DNA from 2 places in the Shewanella woodyi ATCC 51908 genome. Region 2 is predicted to be linked to the other one. Evidence: predicted binding sites of a transcription regulator. Region 2 holds the regulator's gene; the other holds the start of a gene.
The links. Region 2 encodes MetJ, which represses methionine synthesis genes. Its sites were predicted from a motif close to TAGACGTCTAGACGTCTA; they were not measured.
Positions count from the first base shown of each region.

Region 1 (4,436 bases), 1.9 Mb from region 2:
TGAAGGGTCGTCCGAAGATGAGTGTGCACCGAGTCGATAAGTCATGGCTTCTATAAGTACTGGCGCATTGTTTTCAACAGCATAGGCTCTCGCCTGTTGAGTTGCAGCAAGTACGGCAAGCATGTCATTACCGTCAACACGTATCGTGTGCATACCATAACCAGGGCCACGACTTGCAATACCGTTACCCATAAACTGCTCACTGGTTGGTGTTGAGATCGCATAACCATTATTACGGCAAAAGAAAATAGTCGGAGATTTAAGCACTGCGGCCATATTTAGACCAGCATGAAAATCACCTTCAGATGCGGCACCCTCTCCAAAGTAGCAGATCGCAATATTACGCTTTCCCTGCATCTTTAGGCTATAACCTACGCCAGTTGCTTGGGGGATCTGGGTCGCAAGTGGTGATGAGATAGTTTGGTAGTTCAGCTCAGAAGAGCCGTAATGGATCGGCATCTGTCTGCCTTTACCCAAATCCTTCTCATTACTGAACAGCTGATTCATAAACTGCTCAGTGGTAAACCCACGGTATCTCAGCGCCGCATGTTCACGATATTGCGCTAAGATAACATCATCATTATCAAGTGATGCTGCACTGCCGATAATAGAGGCTTCTTCACCTGTACAGGTCATATAGAAGCTGATCCGGCCCTGACGCTGTGCGCCCAACATGCGCTCATCTAATACCCGAGTAAATACACAAGTATCGTAAATCTTATGTGCTAGGGCTTCATCAATAGCTGGTAATACCGCGTTTTCATACACGGTACCATCGGCTTGCAAGATTTTTAAAATAGGAATGTTTACTGAATCCCTATCGAGAAAACTGACACGATGGACAGTTTCATTCTGGCTTGTTGCGTTGCTCATACTATTCTCTTATCAGCTGAGTGCTTTGTTATTGAGTCCTCTTCCCATGAGAAGAGTTAATTCTTGTTATACGCGTTGCAGAACATTACGTTAACGTAAACTACCTATCAACCATTCATTCTATCTTAGCAAAAACTAACGGTGGGCCTGCCCGTATGTTTAGCTTTACATTCAAGAGCAAACCCACAGCAGGCACCGTTAATCTTAATCGTTAAAGCAAATACTTAACCGTCTATATTCTCAGTAGAGGCAGGCTTTAAACATAAAACCGTTCGTTGGCCCACTGGTACCTTGGCATTAGGGAAGACGATGGCTTCAACCTCATGTTCAACCTTGATGTTCTCCCCGCCCTCTTTGGCTAAAATATAGCCCTTAGGGAATGAGGTAAAATTTTCTACATCATTGGCGAAAGTAAACTCAAAATCATCAAAGCCTTTATTAATTGCTCGACACACTTGATACAGATTCACCGTTTTAGCATTAAAATCTGGCAGTTCTAAGGACTTATTGCCGATTAAGCGGCTAAGCATCTCGTTGAGCGCGATAAAGCGCGTCATATCATTTTGACCCATTGGAAGCACTTTGCCTAACTCAATGGTAAATGCATCGGCTTGATAATTAAGGGATGAAAAGTAGCTAAATGTTGTGGTGGGCTCATGATGAAATAACACAGTATCGATACCGCATGCTTCAAGAAACATGATCTGCTCACCACTGTACTTACGACCTGGTCTGTATGGGTAGATAGCGAATTTTTCGTGTTTAGAACCACGGATAGCGGTGTGAAGATCGTAATGAATTTTATGGCTGTTATCTTTTGATGAACTAAAAAACTTATCAACGTAAAACTCAAGTTTCTTTGCTCTAATACGTTCAGGGTTAACTAACCCTTCACCCACAGAGTGAGCTCCGTTAAACAGGCGATTAAGGTTTTCATCAATAAAGCGGGTGCCATTGATGATGGCTGGCGGATTACCAAAAAGAAAAAGTACCCTTTGCTCCGCAATTAACCTCTCTTCAAGCAGTGACTTTATCAGTCCGTTACATAACTCTATAGGCGCGGTTTCATTACCGTGTACAGCACATGAGAGTACAATGTCTTTCCCCCGAGCGACCTTAGGTTCAAACACAATAACTCCAGTATCCCATACTTCCACTTGAGTATGAGAGCCAAGCATAAATGTGAATGTTTCATCGAAATGTTGTGGTTGGGCGAGTGTAAGTTGTAAAAAGTCTTTAGACTCTTTTAGTGCTTGTAACACGAGGTACTCCTTATTGTCCTACATAAACACCGCAACAAAGGGCTATTTAAGCAAGATCCTTTTTTGTTATGAAAACTCGGATTTAGCATAGTAACATTTTACTCCCACATCAGCCATTTATCAGCATTTCAAAGCTAGCATATTCCAAAAAATTTACCTTTTTTCCATTTACTGTTTGCATTTTGTCTATGAGTAAAACAGAATAAAGACATCCGGACGGCTAAACGGCCAAGGCTAGTTGTTAGACATCATTAAACTTTAGGCATTAAAGAGGTATTTATGGCAGTAGCAACATTTGGAGCAGGATGTTTCTGGGGCGTCGAGCATTTTTTTAAACAAGTCCCAGGTGTGCTCAAAGCAACATGTGGCTATATGGGCGGTAAAGACTCTACAAACTGTTATGAAGAGGTAAAAACAGGAGAAACTGGCCACGCAGAGGTAGTTCAAGTCGAATTTGATGAGTTGCAGGTGACTTTTGAAGATATTTTGGATGTTTTCTGGAAAAATCATAATCCCACCAGTCTAAATCGACAAGGTGGAGACATAGGTAGCCAATATCGAAGTACGATTTTCTTCCACGACAAAGCGCAAAAAGCTGCAGCTGAGCTTTCTAAATTATCATTAGCACGAAGTGGTAAATGGGGTGCCCGCCATATCGTGACAGAGATAGTTCCCCTGCTCACTTTTCACCGAGCTGAAGAGTACCATCAGAATTATCTAGAGAAAAATGAACTTCCTAGCTGCCATATCGCCTATTAAGCTTTTATGTATTCTCCAACAAAAAGCCCCTGTAACAATACAGGGGCTCGATAAAATATGTAAACCGATATGGTTATTAACTTAACATCGTCTCTATCATGGCTTGTGCTTGAGCAATCACCTCATCAAGATGCTTTTGGCTAACAAAGCTTTCGCCATATATCTTAAATAGGGCTTCTGTACCTGATGGTCTAGCAGCAAACCAAGCATTGTTAGTCACAACTTTAATGCCGCCAATTTTGGCTTGATTACCTGGCGCCTTTGTCAGTACGCTTGTGATCGCTTCACCTGCTAACCTAGTGTCACCTAATACCTTAGTATCCACATTTTCTGCAATAATCTTGGCAAACTTGGCTTTTTTCTCGGCTGTAACAGGGCTATCTACGCGGGTATAAAAGCTCTCACCATGAAGTTCAACCAGCTCATCATAACGCTCTGCAGGTGTTTTACCGGTGACTGCCAACATTTCTGCGGCCAGTAAGGCTAAAATAAAGCCATCTTTATCGGTACACCAAGTGGTGCCATCACGTCGTAAAAAAGCCGCACCAGCACTCTCTTCGCCACCAAAAGCAAAGGTCGACTGCGCTAAACCATCAACAAACCACTTAAACCCAACAGGAACTTCACTCATCACACGTTGATGTTGTTCACACACCTTATCTATCATGGCACTAGAAACTAACGTTTTACCAATCACTAAGGATTTAGACCACTGAGGTCTATGGGTTACCAGATAGTCAATGGCCACCGCTAAGAAGTGATTTGGATTCATTAGGCCAGAGCCTGGGCAAACGATGCCATGGCGATCGTAGTCAGGATCATTACCTACACATAGGTCAAAATTGTCTTTGTGCTTTAATAAAACAGACATCGCGTAGGGAGATGAGCAATCCATGCGGATCTTGCCATCTTTATCCAGCGGCATAAATCCAAAACTTGGATCAATACTCTTGTTCACTAACGTAATGTCAAGGTCGTAGCGTTTAGCGATTTCTGCCCAATAATGGATCCCTGAGCCTCCAAGTGGATCAACGCCCAATCTCACTTTTGCTTTCTTGATGGAATCCATATCAATAACATTAATTAGATCATCAACATAAGGTGCGATTAAATCCACCTCTTGAACTAAATGACTCTGCATAGATTGGGTGTAATCAAGGCGATTAACCCCTGCTAAATTCTGTGCAAGATAATGATTGGCTCTATCTTCAATCCACTGGGTGATCTCACCCTCTGCTGGACCACCATGAGGGGGGTTATACTTAATACCGCCATCTTGTGGTGGATTGTGTGATGGTGTAATAATTAACCCATCAGCAAGTATTTCACTGTGCTTATTAGCCGTAATGATCCCATGGGAGACAACAGGGGTCGGTGTAAAGCCATCATCTTTATGAACAATGACCTGCACATGATTAGCCACCAGTACTTCAATCGCCGTAATAAATGCAGCTTGAGATAACGCGTGTGTGTCTATGCCTAGATAAAGGGCTCCTGTGATCCCTGCACCTGAACGGTAATCGACAACGGCTTGCACGATTG
Region 1 is NC_010506.1:2,790,824-2,795,259, reverse strand. It holds gene SWOO_RS11670 (thiamine pyrophosphate-dependent dehydrogenase E1 component subunit alpha) at 1-873, opposite strand, end outside; gene astE (succinylglutamate desuccinylase) at 1,098-2,135, opposite strand; gene msrA (peptide-methionine (S)-S-oxide reductase MsrA) at 2,415-2,894, shown strand; gene pgm (phosphoglucomutase (alpha-D-glucose-1,6-bisphosphate-dependent)) at 2,971-4,436, opposite strand, start outside.
Region 1: msrA (peptide-methionine (S)-S-oxide reductase MsrA) is a predicted target of MetJ. The motif match lies at 2,349-2,366, and genes of this name have one in related genera.

Region 2 (4,436 bases):
GCTAAAAGATAACACTGCTTATGTCAGTGCTGGCGTTGGTTTTTCGCTGGTGATCCCTAACGATAAGATGCCAATGGCGGTCTTCTATAAAAGTTATATCGATGCCATTGGTGTTACTGCCATTGAACAATCAGATATCGATGCTCTAACTGTGATAGATCCTAATAATCCTCCAGAAGTGTCTGATCTTGATTCTCAAGGGGCTGTTGTTGCGGGGGCCGTTTCGGATTTAGGTGTGGCAATTAGTTTTCCACTCTCAATCGTTAATATGCCGATATCGGTTGGGGTATCCCCTAAGTTTCAGCGCATCGATACCTATAACTATGTGGTAAGCGCAAATAACTTCGAGTCCAGTGATTTTAATGACTCCAAATATCGTAACGATGAGTCCACGTTCAATCTGGATATTGGGGTGGCGATGCAGCCCATTGAGGGGCTGGTTGTCGGCTTATCTGGGCGTAACTTAATCAGTCAAGATGTGGATACGGTTGAGGCTCAAGGACGTAAGTTTACCTATCAGGTTGAGCCCCTATTTACCGCTGGAATCGCCTATGACTGGGAGAGTCTGACATTAACATCTGATATCGATTTAAATACCCATAAACGTTTCGATGAGATAGAGGGAACTCAGTATTGGCGATTAGGTGGTGAAGTGAGGGCTCTGGACTGGTTAGCGCTGCGCATGGGCTATCGACACGATATGAAGGACAATACTTCCAATATCTACTCATTAGGCACTGGCTTCTCTATTGGGCAGACATTTTACTTAGATTTTACCGGTATGATGGGTAGCGATGATGCTATTGGTGGTGTGCTGCAAACCTCATATCATTTTTAGCGGCTAAGAAGGGCGTTTGCAGGGCCATTTAGAGATAGCTTAGTTGCGAGAGTGAACGAGTTTCCTTTGAGTGTGCCAACAAGTTGGCTGCGAGTACAAGCAATACGTCGTAGGTTTGTGTCACTTCTCTTTCTCGAAGAGCGAAGGTCACTCTTGAAGTATCGCTGATACGCACTAGCAGTGACAAAGTCACGCTCTCGGAGCATCTCGTTTTTACAGCTCAATTAACGATTTTATCGTCAACACTAATGCGCTGATAGAGCAAAGTACCAAGGTCATGCTGCGTGTTTTATTTTTATCTACTCTCCCGACCAACCTGCCAGCCACTAAGTAGCCTAATATCACCGAAGGAAGCAGTAGCAGTGATAACCAAAGCTGTTTTAACTCTAGTAATCCTGTCACGGCTAAGATGGCTAAGGCTATGGTGGAGCTGAAGATAAAGAAAGCTGAGAGCGCTGCTCTGAATTGGTTGGCATCTTTACCTGAGAGTAAGATGGCTAATGGTGGGCCACCAATGGCCGCTATATTACCAAATACACCAGATATGACCCCTGCTGCAAATAGATTCTTGCGATTCACGACTAAATTAAACTTCATTAGGCTTAAGATCACGGCTGCGGCTACGATCCCAGCGATGGCGAGTCCCAGTATCGGTTGAGGAGCAAATATGAGTAAAGCAGCACCTAAAAAGCCACCAGGAATACGACCAAGTAGTGCGTATTGCAGGCCGTTAAACTCCAAAGCACCACGTTCTCTAAAGAGGGTCAGTAACGAGATAGTAAACCCCATGATGATCACGGGAGCTGGAACGAGATCAGGGTCAACAATGTAGAGCAGTGGCGAGGCCACAACAGCAAGACCAAAGCCAATTAAGCTTTGAGTCAGTGCACCAAAGAAGATGATGATAGATGCCAGTAGCAAGGTGGTAGGTGCGATTAACTCAAACACATTGAATGTCCATTAGCCGAGCACAATATTGAAAATTAATATAAAAAGAACAAAGTAAAACAAACAGGGACCGCATTGCGGTCCCTGAGGTGAGTATATATTTATAAAAGCTTACTCGACATCTTCCCACTCAATCCCCATCTCATCCATTAAGCGTTTTACTTCCGCTGGGATGCTGTCAGGCTTATCTTTTGAAAGATCTTCATCGTTAGGCAGTGGCTGGCCAGTGTAAGCATGCAAAAAAGCTTCACATAGCAGCTCACTATTGGTGGCGTGACGAAGGTTGTTGACCTGACGACGTGTGCGTTCATCAGTCAGTACCTTAAGTACTTTCAAAGGAATGGAAACAGTAATTTTCTTTACCTGTTCATTCTTTTTGCCGTGTTCAGCATAGGGGCTGATGTAATCGCCATTCCACTCAGTCATTGACTCACCTGTAAATTCAAAATTCGGGGCAGATTTTAACCCTTTAATTTGTACAGTCAAATTATTGCCTCTTATTTCCATTAAATGCAAATAGATTTCCATATGTTCGGACGTCTAAACGTCTAATTGGTTGACGAAGAGGTAACTCTTAGGTACATTTAGACGTCCAGACATCTCTTTGTTCTAATCGATATGAAGTATGATGTGCAGTAGTCAGTATTAGGAGCAGTAGATGACCGAACGTAAGTTAGCCACGATTGCCGTGCGTCAGGGGATTGAGTCCGATACCCAACATGGTGCCGTAGTACCGCCGATCTATCTTTCCACTAATTACTCCTTCGATGGGCATAAAAACCCAAGAGATTTTGATTACAGTCGCTCAGGTAATCCAACTCGCTCAATTCTTGGCGATGCCATTGCAGGCCTTGAGAAAGGAGCCACTGGCGTCGTAACCTGTACGGGAATGGCAGCCATCACTTTGGTCACTAGCTTGTTAGGTCCAGACGATCTGCTTGTAGTACCTCACGATTGTTATGGTGGTAGCTACAGATTATTCACTAATTTGGCTAAAAAGGGTCAATTTAAGCTGGCGGTGGTTGATCAAACTGACAGTCAGGCTTTAAGTGAGGCGATAGCACTAAAACCTAAGATGGTTTGGCTTGAGACGCCATCGAATCCACTGTTAAGGGTGGTTGATATCGAGGCGATTGCGCAAGCAAGTCACGAGGTTGAAGCACTTGTGGTCGTCGATAACACTTTCCTCTCTCCCATTTTACAGCAGCCACTTCTTCTAGGGGCTGATATCGTGATCCACTCAACGACTAAATATATTAATGGCCATAGTGATGTTGTAGGTGGCGCTGTAGTGGCGAAAGATCCAGAACTTGGTGAGTTGCTGCATTGGTGGTCAAACACCTTAGGGCTGACAGGTTCGGCGTTTGACAGCTATCTGGCTCTACGTGGTCTTCGAACCTTGCCTATCCGTATTAAAGAGCATCAAGCTAATGCTGAGCGAGTGCTAGAGGTGCTGACAAACAGTAGCGCCGTCGACAAGGTGTATTATCCTGGGCTTAAAGATCATCCCGGTCACGAGATTGCCGCTAAGCAGCAAAAAGGCTTTGGCGCTATGCTCAGTTTCGAGTTAAAAGGCGGAGAGGCCGAGTTAGTTGCCTTTTTAGCGCAACTTTCTGTGTTTTCTGTCGCAGAAAGTTTAGGTGGGGTAGAGAGTTTAGTCGCGGTTCCTGCGACAATGACCCATAGAGCGATGGAGCCAGAGGCACGAGCCGAGGCAGGGGTTAAAGAGACCCTTATTCGCCTCTCTGTCGGTATTGAAGATGCTGATGATTTAGTTGCAGATATTCAAGCTGGGCTTACTGCTGCATCTGCAGCCAGCTGTTAATTGGTTTAGTAGGAGTTAGAGATGGCGCGTGGTCATTTACATAAATTTGGTGGTTCTAGTCTGGCTGATGCTGATTGTTACCGCCGCGTGGCTCATATCCTTCTCACTCACGGCAATAGCGATGATTTAGTCGTTGTCTCTGCCGCAGGTAAGAGCACCAATTTTCTTTATAAGCTACTGGCGTTAAAAGATTCGTCTCAGCTGTGGCAAGAGGAGCTACAGGTGCTGATCAGTTTTCAACAGAACCTGATTGAGCAGTTGCTCTCTAATGAGCAGGCAAGGAGCTTGCGCGAACGTTTATCTATCGATAAGTACCAGCTGATAAGCTTGTTCTCTCTCGACTCCCTTAATGAGTACAAGCGTAGCGAAGTGGTGAGCTTCGGTGAGCGTTGGTCAGCACGTTTATTAGCTGCACTTTTACGAGAGTCTGGTGTAGCGGCGAGCGATATTGATGCTAGAAGTTTGTTAATTGCCGATGAGGGGGCTATTCCTCAAATAAGGGTTGATGAGTCCCGTGCTCGAGTGCTTAAACGTGTGGATGATAGTCCCAATGAGAGACTGATTATCACCGGGTTTATCTGTGCCAATAGCCAAGGTGAGACTCTACTGCTTGGCCGTAATGGCTCAGACTACAGCGCCACCTTAATCGCAAGCCTTGCTAATATCGGTCGAGTGACAATCTGGACCGATGTTGAAGGGGTATTTAATGCCGATCCGAATAAGATTAATGATGCCAAATTGCTTAAGAGCCTCTCGCTAGATGAGGCTAACCGTCTGGCTCATTTAGGCTCTCCTGTATTGCATAACCGCTCACTGCAGCCTCTG
Region 2 is NC_010506.1:864,875-869,310, forward strand. It holds gene SWOO_RS03190 (conjugal transfer protein TraF) at 1-838, shown strand, start outside; gene SWOO_RS03195 (sulfite exporter TauE/SafE family protein) at 1,052-1,786, opposite strand; gene metJ (met regulon transcriptional regulator MetJ) at 1,898-2,212, opposite strand; gene metB (cystathionine gamma-synthase) at 2,445-3,611, shown strand; gene SWOO_RS03210 (bifunctional aspartate kinase/homoserine dehydrogenase II) at 3,633-4,436, shown strand, end outside.